2 regions of the Clostridium sp. LIBA-8841 genome follow, and region 2 is predicted to be linked to the other one. Evidence: riboswitches for the same ligand, from Rfam matches in the RefSeq annotation. Region 2 holds a riboswitch; the other holds the start of a gene.
What was found. Region 2 has a riboswitch for FMN ahead of AC2A4K_RS14375 (ECF transporter S component). Riboswitches for the same ligand answer to the same signal wherever they lie in the genome.
Positions count from the first base shown of each region.

Region 1: it holds a riboswitch for FMN, as region 2 does, so the genes downstream of both, ribD (bifunctional diaminohydroxyphosphoribosylaminopyrimidine deaminase/5-amino-6-(5-phosphoribosylamino)uracil reductase RibD) here and AC2A4K_RS14375 (ECF transporter S component) in region 2, are expected to answer to the same signal.

Region 1 covers NZ_CM173488.1:823,394-832,926, reverse strand. Annotated here, with positions in the region: gene AC2A4K_RS03540 (secondary thiamine-phosphate synthase enzyme YjbQ) at 1-241, shown strand, start outside; gene ribH (6,7-dimethyl-8-ribityllumazine synthase) at 380-841, opposite strand; gene AC2A4K_RS03530 (bifunctional 3,4-dihydroxy-2-butanone-4-phosphate synthase/GTP cyclohydrolase II) at 984-2,183, opposite strand; gene AC2A4K_RS03525 (riboflavin synthase) at 2,280-2,936, opposite strand; gene ribD (bifunctional diaminohydroxyphosphoribosylaminopyrimidine deaminase/5-amino-6-(5-phosphoribosylamino)uracil reductase RibD) at 2,962-4,071, opposite strand; FMN riboswitch at 4,512-4,629, opposite strand; gene AC2A4K_RS03515 (peptidoglycan recognition protein family protein) at 4,719-5,387, opposite strand; gene AC2A4K_RS03510 (stage V sporulation protein D) at 5,627-7,813, shown strand; gene AC2A4K_RS03505 (hypothetical protein) at 8,166-8,294, opposite strand; gene treR (trehalose operon repressor) at 8,655-9,362, opposite strand.
Region 2 covers NZ_CM173488.1:3,267,571-3,277,103, forward strand. Annotated here, with positions in the region: gene AC2A4K_RS14330 (metallophosphoesterase family protein) at 1-627, opposite strand, end outside; gene AC2A4K_RS14335 (alpha/beta-type small acid-soluble spore protein) at 913-1,095, opposite strand; gene AC2A4K_RS14340 (bifunctional metallophosphatase/5'-nucleotidase) at 1,313-3,448, opposite strand; tRNA gene AC2A4K_RS14345 (tRNA-Trp) at 3,622-3,697, opposite strand; tRNA gene AC2A4K_RS14350 (tRNA-Trp) at 3,726-3,801, opposite strand; gene AC2A4K_RS14355 (CBS domain-containing protein) at 4,015-4,635, opposite strand; gene tsaE (tRNA (adenosine(37)-N6)-threonylcarbamoyltransferase complex ATPase subunit type 1 TsaE) at 4,935-5,399, shown strand; gene tsaB (tRNA (adenosine(37)-N6)-threonylcarbamoyltransferase complex dimerization subunit type 1 TsaB) at 5,393-6,097, shown strand; gene rimI (ribosomal protein S18-alanine N-acetyltransferase) at 6,097-6,543, shown strand; gene AC2A4K_RS14375 (ECF transporter S component) at 6,578-7,168, opposite strand; FMN riboswitch at 7,295-7,411, opposite strand; gene tex (RNA-binding transcriptional accessory protein Tex) at 7,507-9,533, opposite strand, start outside.

The sequences.
Region 1 (9,533 bases), 1.4 Mb from region 2:
TCCTGACGTGGTTAAAGATTTGATTTATGGATTTGAAAAGATTTATCCAACTAATGATTCTAAATATAGACACTTTGAAGGCAATTCTCACTCACACCTAAAAAGCTCTACCGTAGGAGCTTCTCAACAATTAATACTACATAGAGGAAGACTTATTCTAGGCCAATGGCAAGATGTTTATTTCTGCGATTTTGATGGTCCAAGAAATAGAACTTTTTATGTAAAAATACTTGAAGGTTAACATTTAAACTTAAAATAAATGGCTATATCAAAATAAAAATTATTTATTTTAATATAGCCATATTTTTTCACTTAAATCCTAAATAAAATTTAGCTTTGCTTTAGATAAATGTTGATTTTTAAAACATAGCCTGAATCTTTAAATATTTTCTAAAAGATTTGCTATCTCTATTGCTGCTACTGCTGCATCAAAACCTTTATTTCCAGCCTTAGTTCCAGCTCTTTCAATAGCTTGTTCTATGTTCTCAGTTGTAACAACTCCAAATATTACTGGCACTTCAGTCTCTAAACTAACATGAGCTATTCCTTTTGAAACTTCACTACATACATAATCATAATGGCTTGTTGCTCCTCTTATTACTGTTCCTAAACATACCACAGCAGAGTAATTTCCAGACTTGGCTAACTTCTTAGCCACTAAAGGTATTTCAAAAGCTCCAGGTACCCATGCTAATTCTATATCCTCTTCATTAACGCCATGTCTCTTAAAGGCATCGGCAGCTCCTCCTATAAGTTTAGAAACAATAAACTCATTAAATCTTCCTGCCACCATAGCAAATTTTTTACCTTGTCCAACTAAATTACCTTCTAAAACTTTCATTTCAATTATCTCCTTTAAACATTATATTTTTTAATAAAAGTAAAACTTTTAGTCTCTATTTTAAACTAGTGTTGATTTTTAGATAGATCTAAAGAGTTAGCTAAAAATCAATACTTCCCTAGAACATAACCAACTTTTAAAATTACTGCATTATTAAATGATTCATTTTCTCTTTTTTAGTTTCTAAATAAAACTTATTTTTTTCATTACATTTTATCTCAATTGGAACTCTCTCAACAATTTTAAGTCCATATCCCTCTAATCCAGTTATTTTCTTAGGGTTATTAGTTATAAGCCTTATTTCTCTTACTCCTAATTCTTTTAATATTTGTGCTCCAACACCATAATCTCTAAGATCTTCTGGAAAACCTAATGCTAAATTTGCCTCAACTGTATCTAATCCTTCGTCTTGAAGTTTATACGCTTTTAACTTATTTATAAGTCCAATCCCTCTTCCCTCTTGTCTCATATAAAGAAGTATTCCATTTCCCTCTTCATTGATTTTTTCCATTGCTCTTTCAAATTGTTCTCCACAATCACATCTTCTTGAACCAAAGACATCTCCAGTTAAACATTCTGAATGTACTCTTAATAAAACTGGCTTATCTGATTTAATTTCTCCTTTAACTAAAGCTACATGATGCTCTCCTGTAAGCTTATCTATAAATCCAATAGCCTTAAAATCACCCTGTTTAGTTGGCATATTTGTTTCAACAACTCTTTCAACAAAATTATCTCTTTCAGTCCTATAAGCTATTAAATCCTCTATGGTTATTATTTTCATATTATGTTCCTTAGCAAATTCTAATAACTCTTCTGTTCTAGCCATTGTTCCATCATCTTTCATTATTTCACAAATAACTCCAACTTCTTTTAGACCTGCTAACTTAGCTAAATCAATGGCTGCTTCTGTATGTCCTGCTCTCTTTAACACCCCACCATTTTTAGCTATTAAAGGAAATACATGTCCCGGTCTTCTAAAATCATCAGGCTTACTATTCTCACTAACTAAGTATCTAATCGTATCAGCTCTCTCAAAGGCTGAAATTCCTGTAGTTGTCTCCGTATAATCTATGGATACGGTAAATGCAGTCTCATGATTATCTGTATTATGTGAAACCATTGGATTTAAACTAAGTTTCTCTGCAATCTCCTCACTTATTGGAGCACATATTAGCCCTTTTCCATAAGTAGCCATGAAGTTTATTTTTTCTCCAGTTATAAGCTCACCAGCCATAACTAAATCTCCTTCATTTTCTCTTCCTTCATCATCAATAACAATAACTATCTTTCCATTCTTTATATCTTCTATTGCCTCTTCTATTAAATTAAAATCTCTCATATTCTTAAGGGAATCCACTTCCCCTACACCACCTTTCAAAATATTAAAAGTATATTTTTCTTGCAAAAACTTCTCTATAAAAGGCCATCAAATTTTTTACATAAATCCATTACTACGTAATAAATTCTCTAATAAAGATGATTTTTTCTTTTCTCCCACATATTCCTTAAATCCTAAAAGCTTTTCAACATATTTTCCAATAGTATCACACTCTATATTTACTAATTCTCCAATATTTTTCTTTATTAAAGTTGTCTCCTCTTGACTATGGGGAATAAGTGAAACCTTAAAATTATCTCCTTTAACCTCTGCAACAGTTAAGCTTATTCCATCAATAGCTATTGATCCTTTGTAAACTATATATTTACTAAATTCATGAGGTATATTGATTTCCAACCAAATAGCTTCTGCTTCTTTCTTAAATAAAACTATCTTTCCCTTTGAATCTATGTGACCAGTTACTATATGTCCATTAAATCTATCCTTAAGTCCCATAGCTCTCTCCAAATTAACCTTAGAACCTTTTTTTAATATTCCAAGATTACTTCTTCTTAAAGTTTCTCCCATAATATATGCTGTAAAGAAATCATTTCCTTTGTTTGTTATGGTTAAACAAACACCATTAGTAGCTATACTGTCTCCAACTTTCGTATCCTCTAAAACCTTAGAGCATTTTATTTTTACTAATGAAGATTTTTCTCCTCCATATATAGCAAAAACCTCACCAACTTCCTCTATTATTCCTGTAAACATGTAATTCACCTCCTTTTTCTACCTCTTAAATAAAATCACATTCTATTAAAACGTCATTATTAAAGGTCTTTAAACTTACCTTCTTAAACTCAAAAGCCTCACAAACCTTACTTACTCCTTCTCCCTCAACAGGACTTAAAGCATTGCTTCCTCCAAAAACTTTTGGTGCTACAAAAGCATATATCTTATTTACCTTTCTCTTTTCTAAAAAAGAAAAATTTAAATTTCCTCCTCCTTCAATAAGAATAGAATCAATATTTTTTCTCTTTAAGATATCTAAAACCTCGTCAATATTAATTCTTCCCTTATACGAATCTACTTCTAAAACCTCTATTCCTATATTTTTTAATGAAAAATACTTTTCCTTATCCTTCTGATTAGTTGTGAAAACTAATGTTTTTGATTCATCTTGATTTTTTAATACTTCTGCACTTAAAGGTATTCTAAGTTTGCTATCAAGAATTACTCTAAAGTGATTTCTTTTTATTCTTTTGTTTTTAGCTTCACTTTCATTTAGCCTATATCTTAAATCTGGATTATCTTTCAAAACAGTATTTATACCAACCATTATTAAACTATACTTTTTCCTTAATCCATGAACAAACTCTCTAGATTTTTCATTGGTTATCCATTTGGAGTTAAAATCCTTTGTTGCTATTTTTCCATCTAAAGTCATCCCCCATTTAATTGCTACAAAAGGTTTATTTTTTTCTATATAAAAATTAAATATCTCATTTAACCTTAAGCATTCTTCTTCTAATACTCCAACTTCAACTTCTATTCCAGATTCTTTTAAAATCCTAACGCCCTTTCCAGAAACCAATGGATTCGGATCTAATGTTCCAACTACAACTCTTTTAAACTTATTTCTCTTTATGGCTTCTACACAAGGTGGTGTTTTTCCATAATGACAACACGGTTCTAAAGTCACATATATTGTTGCACCCTCAACATCTTTAATAGCACTATTTATTGCATTGATTTCAGCATGATTTCCTCCAAAAAACTCATGATATCCCTGTCCAATTATTTCTCCATCTTTAACAATAAGAGCACCTACTAAAGGATTAGGATTTACATATCCCTCACCTTTTTTAGCTAATTCCAAAGCCTTTTTCATAAAAAATTCATCCAAGTTACCCTCTCCTTCCAAAATTCTTACTTATGGGAAGCACATTTTTATCTAAAATGTGTAAGTTTAAAATTTCAAATTTTCAAATTGAATTTCAAATTTTCAAATTGAATTTCAACTTAAAAAGAATTACCTAATAAAAATTAAAGCCCTGAGTTGAATATACTCAGGGCTTTATTCGTTATCCATTTAGAAAATATATAAAACAGAAATTCAAGCTAAAACTACTTTATTTTCTTTAAAAGAAAACCATCAATTAATCTTATATAAAATGCCGATTATTTATAATAGAGATACAACATTTTATATAAAAATAATATTAGTGTTTAAGTAATTTAACAAAAATAAAAGCTCTGAACAAAAGTTCAGAGCAAAAAATTCTAAGTTATAATAATCTATTTTATTAGCATATAAAAATACACAAATAAAAAGATAACCTATTAGATATTCTTCTTTCATCCAGACTTTACTGTCGGCTTCGGAGTTTCACCGAATCATGCTAAATATTAGCTCGCGGGCTTTACCGCCGGTAGGGAATTCCACCCTGCCCTGAAGAATTTATATTAAATTATGTCTATAAATTACCATTTTAAAATTTTACTGTCAATTCTCTTTTTAGTTTATAAATTTCCATTCTAATTAAATATTCACTACATCTTTTTTATTTCCTCAATAATACTACTTTTTATATTATCCATAGGGAAAAGACTTCCTGGACACAAAGTATCCACAACATCTCTATGAGGAATTATATCTTTTATAGGATATTTTAAGCTTAAGTAAGTTCCTAGTTTAATAAGAGAATTTCTCTGTGCCTCATTTAATCCTTCTTTTTCAAAGTTTCCCTCAACACATATACCTAAGGTGTTATAATTTGCATTTTTAGCATGAGCACCTATTATATTTTCATCCCGTCCTTTATAAATTGTTCCATCTTCTCTTATGTAAAAATGATATCCGATTCCACTCCATCCCTTTTCTAAATGGAATTTATGAATTTCCTCTGGAGTCTTTGGTGAATCTGTAGCTGAATGATGTATAATCAATCTTTTAGGATAATTTCCTTTCTTAAGTCCATTTCCCCACTTATACTCAACATCTTGTATATTTAAATCTCCCCTCATTTTATCTAACTCTCTTTTTGAAAGATTTTTATTATATAAATCTCTATAACTTTCTTCTCTTCCTATAATCGAAAAAGTAAAGAAAATAATGATTCCTAAGAATAATATAATACCAAGAAAAAATATAATTCTTCTTCTTAAAAATTTTCTTCGTCTTTCTAAGGAATTTCCCTTCTTAATTTTACTATTATCCAAACCTTCTCATCCCCTTTTCTATATTATAAAATCAACTCTTTTTTAATCTACTTTTCACTAAATGTTTTTATGCAAAAACCTTATATGTAAATAATAAACAAAAACTAATCCAATCTCTACTGAATTTCTAATAATTAATAATTTATTCCATTTATAATTTTTTTTAGAATTTAATAATTAAATCTTCCTTCCACTAATATTATGTATAGATATAGTTTTTTTGAAGGAGGTATGAAATATTGAAAAGATTATACAGAGATATGGCTGTAATCAGGAAACGACTCTCGTTTATCTTAGCGTTTATTATAATTATGTTTTTCGTCTTAAGCCTTAGATTATCTTATGTAATGGTAGTTAAGGGACCAGAATATGCTGAACTTGCTGTTGAACAGTGGACAAACGAAGTTAAAATATCTGCAAGAAGAGGAAAAATACTTGATAGAGATTTAAATGAGCTTGCTGTAAGTTCAAATCTTTACAGAGTTGACTTTAACTTAAATGCAATCAGATCTTATACAAAGAAAACTGGAAAAACCAATGATGAATTAGCTTTAGAAATCTCTAAGGTTCTTGAGATGGATAAAGATGCTGTTTTAAAGAAAATAGAATTTAGACTTCCTTCTGGTGCACCTGCTGGTGCTGCAATAGTTGCTAGAAGAATAGAAAAAGATAAGGCAGATAAGGTTAAAGAGCTTGAAATTCCTGGGGTAATGGTTTCCCCCGATACTCAAAGATATTATCCTAACGATAATTTCCTTTCCCATGTCTTAGGAACTACCAATTCAGATGGTGTTGGATTGAATGGTGTTGAATTAAAATACGATAGTGTTTTAGCAGGAACTCCTGGATTAAAAATAACTGAAATGGTTAAAGATGGAGCTGACTATCCTTATACTATTTCTAGATTTACTGCTCCTGTAGATGGTAAAGATGTAGTTTTAACAATTGATGAAAAACTCCAATACTTTGCGGAGCAAATAGCTGAAATAGGCCTTATTCATAATAATGCCGATGCTACTTCAGTAATTATAATGAACCCAAATAATGGTGAAATTTTAGCAATGGCTAATAAACCTGATTTTAATCCAAATAAACCTTATGATGGAGCAGAAAACTTCCCAGGTAACACTTCATCAGATAGAATTCAAAAAATGTGGAGAAACAGAGCTGTTTCAGATTCCTTTGAACCTGGTTCTATCTTTAAGATAATAACAGCATCTGCCGCTGTTGAAGAAGGATTAGCCGGTAAAGATGAGACCTATACTTGTGGAGGCGGCCTTCAAAAAGGTGATAGATTTATTAAATGTTGGAAAAGAGGAGGTCATGGAACTCAGACCTTTACAGAGATAATACAGAATTCATGTAACGTTGGTTTTATGAATTTAGGAGAAAAATTAGGTGCAGAAAAGTTAAATAAATATATCAAAAATTTTGGTCTTGGAAAAAAATCAGGTGTAGATTTACCTGGTGAATCTCCTGGAATTGTTAAGAAAACTGAAAACATAACTGATATGGACCTTGCTACTATTGCATTTGGACAAACTAACACAGTTAATCCAATTCAATTTATGACAGCCGTTAATGCAGTTGCTAATGGGGGTACATTAATTCAACCTCATGTAGTTAAGGAAATAAGTTATATAAATGAAAATAATGAAAGAGTTATAGATGAGAGCTTTGTACCTAAGAAAACAGAAAATATAATAAGCAAAGAGACTGCTGAACAAATAAATGCAGCCTTAGCCAATGCTGCTAAGAATGGTTCTGCTAAATCTGCCTATAAAGAAGGTTATGGAGTGGCTGGTAAGACTGGTACTGCTCAAAAGGTTAATCCTGAAACTGGTGGCTATGGTGGTGGCTATGTTGCTTCCTTTGTTGGCTTTGCCCCTTATGATAACCCTCAAATATCCGTAATGGTCTCTGTTGATAATCCTAAAAATGGAGAATATTATGGTGGTAGAGTTGCTGCTCCACTAGCAGGAATGCTATTCCAAAATATATTTAACTATATAGATTTAACAGAATTTAAATTAGACGAAAAGCTTCCTCAAAAGGAAACTGTTATAATTCCTGAAGTTTGTGGTTTACCTGTAAATGATGCGACTAAAATTTTAAAAGATTTAGGAATTTCTTATACTGTAGAAGGTGAAGGTGAATTTATAGTTGATAGTAATCCTGCTACAGGCTATCCAATCTCACCAGATACGAAGATAACTTTAATTGCAGGTGATAGCTCAAATTTAAATAGTGATGTTATTGTTCCTGATTTCACTAACTATTCTAAAGAATCTGCTGAAAAACTTCTTAATCAGTTAGGACTTAAAGGTGAATTTGTTGGTGAAGGACCATCTGTAACTAAACAAAGTATTTCTCCTGATGAAGTAGTGGCTGGAAATTCAAAAATCACATTAACTTTAGGATATTAAAGATTTGGTAATGTAAAATGTATACATTCCTTATTTAGATAATATTTACTAGCTAAAATAGATTTAATTTCAAAATATAGCCTTCAATATTAAAATTATTTAATTTCACTTATTTGACATGAATTTTAAAAAGGTTTATAAATAAGCTGTAAACATTATTAACTTTTTAAAGGTTGTTTAATACTTAAGTGGCTTTCCTAAATTAGCCTTTACTACATCGAAACTTTTTCCTTTGCTATTTTAGGTGTTAAACATTATTACATTAAAGAGAGTACATTTGTACTCTCCTTTTTTTATTTCAATATTAATGTATTAGATACTAACATACAGCTATTTTTATCTATTTTCAGCTCTATTTATTAAATATGTCTTCAACATTTACTTCTAACTCATTACAAGCTTCTTCTAAAGTACATCCATTTTTATCTATGTATTTTGATACATAGCCTTCTAACCCTAAAGGACCATAAAACTTTTCCACTACTTCACCTCCATTTAAATTTTTAATTATTAGTCTATTATTTAAAACAGAAATAATCATTAAAAATTATTATTACCCCTAACTTATTTTTTATCCAAGGGATTTTTAGTATAAATTTTTTAAATCTAAAAAATTATAATTTAATTTCTATCTTTCAACTATCTGTAAAAAGCATTATTAAAGTTATATAATAAGATAGCTAATTACGTATTTATGGCTATATTATTTCTTAAAATTTTCTATAAAAAATATCACAATTCATAGTTTATTGTCTAAGTATTTACCAACTATGAATGTGATATTATATTTCTTTTTTATAAAAATAATTTTCAAAGGAATTAACAACTAAATTAATTGTTTTTATCTTCTTGCAAAATCTACAAACTTAAACTTATCTGGTCTATGTCTTGATTCTGTATATTGAAATAAATTTCTTCCTTCTAAGTATGTGTAACTTTTAACCACAGCCACCATATCATATCCTCTTAAATCTAATAACCTTCTATCTTCTTCCGTAGCTTTTTGAACTGTTATTTCTTTTTCTGCATAAGCTATCTTTAATCCTAACTCTCCTTCTATGTAATCATATAAAGAATTTTTGCAGATTTCCTCAGTTAATCTTGGAACAAACTCTGAATTTAAATAATCTTTATCTAAGATTATCTTTTCTCCATCTATATTTCTAGTTCTTATTAAGCTCCAAACATATTCATTAGGTGAAACCTCAAGCTTCTTCATTATACTCTCACTTGGATTTTTTAAAGTTAACTCTTCAACTATTGTTTCACATTTCTTTCCTAAGTTTTTCTCTATTTCTTTAAAACTCTTTATTCCTGAAACCGGAAAATTAAACTTATTCATATCAAGTACAAAAGATCCCTTACCTTTAGCCTTCTCAATATATCCATTTTGCTCTAATAAATTTAAAGCTTTTCTTACAGTATCCCTCGATACTTCATACTCCTCCATAAGTTGTGATTCTGAAGGTAACTTACTATTTGTTTCAAAAATACCACTATCTATTTTTCCAACAATTTCGTTATATATATTTAAATACTTACTAGACATCTCTAACTCTCCCTAAACTGTTATTATAAATTATATTATTTCTAAACTTTAAAGTTAAAATCAACTTAATACTTTCACTTAGCCTTATTTTAACAAAACTTTTTTATATTTAAATTTACTTATATTTTAACATAAAACCCTATTTTAGATAATTATCGATTTTTAACTAAT
Region 2 (9,533 bases):
TTTACCGATTTTCTTTATTCCTGAAAACTTATGAATATGACCTAAAGCTATATAATCCATATTACTAGCTTCTATCTCTTTAAATAAAAGAGGATTGTATTCTCCAACTTCATTATTTCCTAACTCTCCATGTAGAAGCATAATTTTTATTAAATTTTTATCATCTTCTTCCACTCTAAAATCTTTTAGTTGTGATTCCCTAATATACTTATCATTGAATGATGCTCCATATACCACTGTGTTTAATTCAGGTATTTCTACCCTCTCCATTTGATTATTAAATATATAAACATTTTTTCCCCAACTAATCATGTTATAAAAAGATTTTTTATTATAAGGATCATGGTTTCCAGCAGCAATAAATACTTTTATATTATGCCTACTTAGTTTATCCATCTGATCTTTTATAAAAATAAGAGTACTCTTTTCCACAGTATCATTGTCAAAAAGGTCTCCTGTTAAAAGAATTAAATCAACTTTTTCATCTATTCCTTTATTTATTATTTTACTAAAGCATTCTCTTAATTCTGCTCTTCTCATTACACCTATTTCTTTTGGTAATTCCTTAAAAGGAGTATCAAAATGAATATCGCTACAATGTAATATTTTTACCTTTTTCAACAGCATGACACCTCGCTTATTCCAATTTATTCTAATTTTATCATAGAGAATGTCAAAAAAAAAGACTATCTAGAGGATGTAACATCCTCTAGATAGCTTTTTGCGGTAGAAGTTTAAGCTTCATGTTTTGGTGGTTTACCTTCCATAACACTTCCTCCTGCTATATCTTCAGAATCACTATGTAGGTTATCTTCAATGGTCGTTTCTGCGTTTGTTTCTGCAATGCCCATATATATTACCTCCTACTTTCAAATGAATCTTTGGTTTAATTAAGTACTAGCGAAAGGGTTATTATTTTAACTGACTTTCATAAGCTTCTACCATTCTTTTTACCATTTCGCCGCCTACGGAACCACATTGTCTTGAACTTAGGTCTCCATTATAATCTGAGAATGGTACACCTAGCTCTCTAGCTACCTCAGTCTTGAATTTACTTAATCCATTTTTTGCTTCTGGAACTAATGTTTTTGACATTTCTAATTCCTCCTTTGGCTTTGGTAATTTGTAAGCTTGAAATTTGTTTATCTCTTGCTTACACTATTATATTAACCAGAATGCAGATTATAAACCTATGAAATAGAAGGATTTTTATCTATATAATGCCAATATAATATAACTCTCTTTCAAAGCAATTTAGACTCTTAAAAAGTAACTACCAATGAAAATTCACCTAAAACCTCTATATAATTATTTATCTTTTAATTTTTAATACTACACCTAATCCTATTAATAACATAGCTATTTGTGCTACAGTTTCTCCACCTATAGGAGATCCTGTATTAGGAATCTCATTTTCTTTTTTGTTGTTTTCTTCAACATCTTCTTGATTATTATCTATTTTATTTTCATTATTTTTTTGATTTTCTACATTTTCATCTACTTTAGGTAATTCTTCCTTACTAGCCTCATTATTTCCTTCATTATTTTTTTCTTTGTTTTTATCTGAATTTATATTAGCATCTTCTTTATCTTCTTTAGGTATATTATTATCCACATCTTCTTTAGATGTATTATTATCCACAGGCAAATCCTTCTCATTTATTGATGCTAAATTAGTATATTTTCCATCTTCAGAGCTAGGTATTTTTAACTCTCCTGAATTAACTAAATCTCTAACTTTTTTATAGTTTTCTGAGTTTGGATCTATACCTAGCAAACGCCAATTATTTTGTTTTTTTGCATTTATAACACCATTTTTAACATTTTTAATATAATCTATAGCTAAATTTCTTATTGTTCCTTCTTCTTCTCCATAAGCAGTTTTAGAATCCCAAAGTTTTTTAAAATCTTTACCTTCAAAGATTCCTCCCTTTCCTTGTAATTGTCCAAGCCTATATGAATTCATTCCTAATTTTAAGACATCTGTATCCTTAAGTTCCCTTCCATCCTTATATTTAACATCCTTAATTCTATTTCCTTCTTTTTCTCTTAAATCAATTTTATAAGTTATTCCACCAAACATATCATTAGTACTGTATTTAGATGCTCTTCTTTTAGGATTAAAACTTGGAGTAATGTCTCCTGGATTTAATGTATTAAAATATCCAGCAGCCCATTCCATGTATTTTTTTAAGTCTTTTCCTGTTACTTCATAAACGCTTATTTCTCCACCAGTATATCTATAGTTATACGCTATATCTTTTTTCTTTATTTCTCCTAAATCTAACTTAGCTTTATCATTATCTATAGCTAATGCTATTACATCAGCCTTACTATAATACTTTCCAACTTCATGAAAGAAGTCAATTAATGGAGTATCTTCTATATGTATTGTAGGTATTCCTTTTATGTAATCTTCATCTACCATATTAACCCCTTCAAGTCTTCCGATAACTGAATTGGCATCTTTACGCAACTCTTCGTGAAAAGGCTTTAATAGATTTTCTATTTCTTTATCTGATTCTACATTAGCCACTGAAATAGTATTAGTGCTTTTATTTTTTAATACATTTTTACCATTTTCTTTTTTGAATGTTAAATCTATTTTTGAGACAGCCTGTCCATATTTTCCTGGTTCAGTTATAATTACTCCATTTATAATATCGTTTTCAACTAGTTTATGCATATGTCCACCTATAATTGCTGTAAGTTCAGGACACTGATTAGCAATATCTCTAACACCTGTATTCGGGATTTCATTTTCATTATCTAAGCCCATATGCATAACGCCAATCATAGCATCAACTTTTCCATCTAATTCTTTTATAATCTTTTTTGTTTCTTTAACTGGATCTCTAAACTCAATTCCTTTTATATTATATGGTTTTTCAAATTCTTTTATCATAGGAGTATCCATTCCTATAATGCCTATTTTTATTCCGTCTCTTTCTATTATAGTATATCCATCCATATATCTTGTTCCATCGTCATTATAGATGTTACCCGCTAATACTTTTCCTTCAAATTGATTTGTTACATGCTTAAGAACATCTAATCCAAAGTTAAATTCATGGTTTCCCATTTCCCAAACATCATATTTCATCTTATTCATACCTAAAACCATAGGTTGCTTAGGTCCTTTATTAAAAGTTTCAACAAAGTTATCTTGAATTGAGTCACCTGCATCTACAAGAATTACATTTTGATTCTCTTTTCTTTCTTTTTTTACAATTGTTGATATTTGTGATAAGCTTCCTGAATTATTTTCAGTATCTGATGCATAATCCCAAGGAACAAATCTTCCATGTATATCTGAAGTTCCTAAAATAGTAACTTTAGTTTCATTAGAAATTTCCTCCCCCTTAACGACTTTATCATTAAAAAAACATAGATTTAATGATAAAAACATAATTGTAGCAAAACTTAATGGTTTAATAATTTTTCTCACTATTCTTTATCCCCTTTACTTTTAAACTGTACAGATAATATTATACATCGTTTTAAAATCGTTTACAATTTTTATATATTTTACACATTTTATAATATAAACATCTTTACAAAAACCAATATTTTTTTTAAAATTAAGCAAAAAAAAATCAGTAAATTAATTTACTGATTTTCTGGCAGGGGCAGTAGGACTTGAACCCACAACCAATGGTTTTGGAGACCACTACTCTACCAATTGAGCCATACCCCTATAATATTATGTTATAATTTGTGTTAATTGGCAGGGGCAGTAGGACTCGAACCCACAACCAATGGTTTTGGAGACCACTACTCTACCAATTGAGCCATACCCCTGAACACAGAATTTATTATATATTAAAAATAAACTTAACGCAAGGGTTTTTTATGTAAAATTTTATTTTTAATAAAAAATACATATTAATTCCTTGATAAAATAGTCTTATATTTACTCATAAAAGTAGAGTATATTCTATTTTCAAACCTATAAATAAGGATTACTAAAATTTCTTTTAAAATATACTCTACTCTATACTCTTAACTATTTTATTATGCTAATTTAAATCCTGAATCTTTCAATTTTTTCTTTATATTATTAATATCTCCATTCTTAATTCTAACAATGACTTCTTTAACCTCAGTTAAACTTTTTGTATCTATAATAACTACACTTAATATATCTCCCTCTTCTTGAGATATTATTTTAGTCATCTTTGATAATTGTCCTGGAACATCAAAAGTTCTTATAACTATTCTTTCTCCCTTGTTAAGGCCAAAGGCATTATTGAACTCTTTAAATACAGCTTTATGAGTTAATATTCCCTTAAAATTATCAAATTCATCTACAACAGCAACAAAAGAAATTCTCATTTTTTCTAACATAGCAACTGCTTTTTCTATATGTTCTTCCTTACTTATTATAGGAATTTCTGTTTTAAAAATTTCTCCCACAGTAACATTATTCAATAACTCTTCTTTACTTAAATTATTTTTAAAATAATGCTCATATATACAGCTTTTAGACACTGCCCCCCTAAATTTATTGCCATCTACTACAGGAATTGATAAAAAATTATTATCATCCATAATTTTTAATGCATCTTTAAGTATAGTTTTAGAAGTAACCAAATCAAGATTGTCCTTCTTTGTCATAACAGCCTTTACTAACATACAAATCCCCCCAATTCCTAAATTTACATACTTTATAATAATATTATACTATTATCCCATTATATAATTATCTAATTATATTAAATTTACAAAAGTATCAATTAAAGAGTCTTTTGCCCTTTAAAGGTTAATATTATAATAATTTTATAGGTGTATGTTTTATTAAATCTCATAGAAAATTTGAATCATTTAAAACACATAATAAAACTTAAAATATCTTATTAAATCTAGCATCTCTTTTCTTTTTCTTTAAATTTGGATAGAATGATTAAAGAGTGTTAATTTGAAAGGAGTTCTTTATGGAATTTATAGTAGATAGTGTAGAGAAAACTATGCATATTGGAAGACAACTTGGTTCTCTTGTAAATAAAGGAGATATTCTTTGTTTAACTGGCGACTTAGGAACTGGCAAAACTCATATAAGCAAAGGAATTGCAGAAGGATTAGGAATTGATGAGCATATAACTAGTCCAACTTTTAATATAGTTAATGAATATCATAGTGGAAGATTAACTCTTTACCATTTTGATGTTTATAGAGTTAATGATCCAGATGAAATTGAAGCAATAGGATTTGATGAATATATCTTTGGTGATGGCGTAAGCTTAATTGAATGGGCTAACTATATAGAGGAACTTATCCCAGAAGAATATATACATATTAAAATAGAAAAATTACCTGATATGGGTGAAAACTTTAGAAAAATAACTATTAATAGTTATGGAGATAGATATAACTACATAAAGGAGATAAAAGAATGTTAGTATTAGCTGTTGACTCTTCTTCTAGCACTGCTACATGTGCCTTAGTAAATGAAAAGGGAGTTCTAGGAGAAATAAACTTAAATGATAAAAAACAACACTCCGTTTTATTAATGGATTTAATAGATGATTTACTTAAATATAACGACTTAAAAATCAAAGATTTAGATGGATTTGCTATTAGCGAAGGACCTGGTTCATTTACTGGTCTTAGAATAGGAATGGCAACTATTAAAGGGTTAAGCTTTGGAAGTAAAAAGCCTTCTGTTTGTATTTCTTCTCTTGATACCTTAGCTTATAACATATCAGGCTTTAAAGGGATAATCTGTCCAATTATAGATGCTCTTAGAGGAAATGTATATGCTTCTCTTTATAAAAAAGACGGAGATGAGCTTATTTCCCTTAGTGAAAAAGAATGTATTTCCTTAAATGACTTAGTTGAAAAAATTAAAGAGAGAAATGAAGATGTTATCTTTGTTGGAGACGGAATAACTAAGCACAAAGCTTTCCTAAAAGAAGCTCTTCCTAACTGTTCTTTCGCACCTAATCATTCAGCTTATCCAAGAGCAGCATCAGTTGGAGAATTAGGATTAAGATTATTAGAAAATGGAGTTTATCATGATTTAAATACATATGCTCCAGTTTACTTAAGAAAATCTCAAGCTGAAAGAGAATACGAAGAAAGAATGAGATTAAAATAATGAGTTCTTATAAAATAGAACCTATGAACTCTTCTCATATAGAAGGTGTTTTTGAAGTAAGTAAACTTAGCCTTACGGAGGCTTGGAATATAGAATCGATTGAAAATGAGCTTTCAAACAAGTTAGCAAAATACCTTGTGGCTCTAGATGAGAATAAGGTTATAGGCTTTCTTGGAATGTGGGTTGTTTTTGGTGAAGGAGATATAACAAACATAGCTGTTCATCCAGAATATAGAAAGCAAGGAATTGGAAATCTATTAATGGATAATCTAATTACTTTATGTAAGGAAAATAACATAAATTCTCTTACTCTAGAAGTAAGAGAATCAAACCTTCCAGCACAAAATCTTTATAAAAAACATGGATTCAAAGAGGAAGGGATAAGAAAAAACTTCTACCACAATCCCAAAGAAAACGCCATAATAATGTGGAGACACAATATTTAAATAAAAAAGAGCCCTAAATTAGAGCTCTTTTTTATTATCCTAAATTTTCTTTCATAGGTTTGTCTAGCATAGGTTCAACTTTGAACACTGATACAGATAGCTTTTTATATAGTACATATGTTATTCCACATACTAAAATCGCTTTTATTCCGTTAAATGGAATTAATCCAACTGTTACATACTGCATTAATTCTGCCTTTGACATAGCCATACCATAGGCTGGAAGTAATAAATATACATTAGCTAATATTCCTACTATTTCTATAGCTAATATTCCTACTAACATTCCTAATATAGCAGTTTTCTTAGTCTTATTTCTCTTATAAATCATTGCTGCTGGCCACACCAAAGATACTCCAACTAAGAAATTAGCAATTTCTCCCACAAATCCTGTTCCAGTTCCCTTTACTATTAAAATTAATAAGTTTTTCATAAGTTCTATTATGACTCCTGATAATGGACCGAAAGCAAATGCTCCCATAAGTGCAGGCACATCACTTAAATCGATCTTTAACCACGGGAATATTGGTATTACTGGAAAATCAATGTACATAAGAATTACTGCAATAGCAGATAAAAGTGATAATTTAATAAATTTGTTTGTGTTTAAGGTTTTTGTTTTCATTTTGTCCCCTCCCAAAAGTTAATTCCTCTGGGGCTACTAAGTCTTTAATGACTTCATTCAAGCATAAAAAAGCCCTGATACGTAATTATATCAGGGCATATAGATTCAGAATTTAAATCATTAAACACTCATCTTCTTTCATCCAGACTATACTGTCGGCCTCGGAATTTCACCGAATCATGCTAAATTTAGCTCGCGGGCTTTACCGCCGGTGGGGACTTACACCCCGCCCTGAAGACTTTTTATTTATTTGTTATAATTTTAACTCTTTTTTATTTAAATTTCAATATATTAAATACTGAAATATATTAAAATTTACACTTATTTTAATTAATATTTTAACTTTCTTTTTTCATTGAAAGAGAAATTCTTTTTCTTTTTAAATCAACATCTAAAATTCTAACTTCTACAACATCTCCAACCTTAACTATATCAAGTGGATGTTTAACAAATCTATCAGCCATTTGACTCTTATGAACTAATCCATCTTGGTGAACTCCAATATCAACAAAAGCACCAAAGTCAGATACGTTTCTAACTGTTCCCATTAAAATCATACCTGGTTTTAAATCTTTCATATCTATTACTCCAGATTTAAATATTGGTTTAGGTAGTTCCTCTCTTGGGTCTCTTCCAGGCTTTTTAATTTCTTTTATAATATCATTTAGAGTAGGCTCTCCAACTTCTAATTCATTTGCTAAGTTACTTAATCCTTTAAGCTTTACTCTCTCATCAATATCTCCTAAATTTCCATTTTTTAAATCTGAGTCTTTGTAACCTAATATTTTTATAAGTTCCTTTGCTACTCCATATGATTCTGGATGGACAGAAGTATTATCTAAAAGTTCTTTACTTTCCATAACTCTTAGGAAACCAGCACATTGTTCATAAGCTTTTTGTCCTAATCTTTTTACCTTTAATAATTCTTTTCTACTCTTAAACTTACCGTTCTCTTCTCTATAATCAACTATATTTTTAGCTATTGTAGCATTTATTCCTGATATATAACTTAATAGAGATGGCGTTGCTATGTTTAAATCTACTCCAACATTATTAACACAATCCTCAACTATCCCTGCTAAAGACTCATCTAATTTCTTTTGAGTTACATCATGTTGATATTGACCTACTCCTATAGCTTTAGGATCAATCTTTACAAGCTCTGCTAATGGGTCCTGAAGTCTTCTTCCAATAGATATTGCTCCCCTTACCGTTACATCTAAGTCAGGATATTCTTTATTAGCAAGCTCTGATGCTGAATAAACAGAAGCTCCAGCCTCTGATACTATAACATAGAATAACTCTTTTCCTATTTCATCTTTTATTTCTTTAAGCATTCTTGCAATAACTTCTTCTGATTCTCTTGAAGCTGTCCCATTTCCTAAAGATATAACATCTACCCCATGTTTCTTAATAAGTTTTTTTAATGTAGCTATTGTCTCATCAATTCTATTTTGAGGAGCCGTTGGATAAACTGTTGTATTCTCAACAAATTTTCCTGTTTCATCTAAAATAGCAACCTTACATCCAGTTCTAAATCCAGGGTCAAATCCCATTACGACCTTTCCCTTTATAGGGGCTTGCATTAATAAAGCTTTTAAATTTGCTTTAAATATATCAATAGCTCCCTCTTCTCCTTTTGAAGTTAACTCACTTCTAATTTCTCTCTCTATTGATGGATAAATAAGTCTCTTTAAAGAATCTTTTATACTTTCTTGTAAGTACTTATCAGTAATATTATTATTTTTTAAAATTTTTCTATTTAAAAAGTCTATAATAACTTCCTCATTACATGTTACCTTAACAGAAAGAATCTTTTCTTTTTCTCCTCTATTAACAGCTAATATTCTATGTGATGGAATTGTTCTTACTGGCTCTTTATAGTCATAATACATCTCATAAGGTGTTTGTTCCTCACTTCCACCCTTAACTTCTAAAATTCCATCTCTTTGTACAAAACTTCTTATCCACTTTCTATAATCAGCATTATCAGATATTATTTCGCTTATTATATCCATTGCTCCTTGAATAGCTTCTTCTTCACCTTTAACTTCTTTATCTTCTTTTATGTATTTACTAGCTTCAGCAATTATATCGTCCTTAAAATCTCCTGATAATATAAGTTCTGCTAAAGGTTTTAACCCTCTTTCAACAGCCATAGTTGCTCTTGTTCTCTTTTTAGGTTTAAAAGGTCTATATATATCCTCAACCTCTGTAAGTGTAGTTGCTTTTTCAATTTTCAACTTTAATTCTGGTGTTAAATTATCCTGTTCTTCAATAATTCTTAAAACGTCTTCTTTTCTACTCTCTAAATTTCTTAAATAAGTTAATCTCTCATTAAATTTTCTTAAAATTTCATCTGATA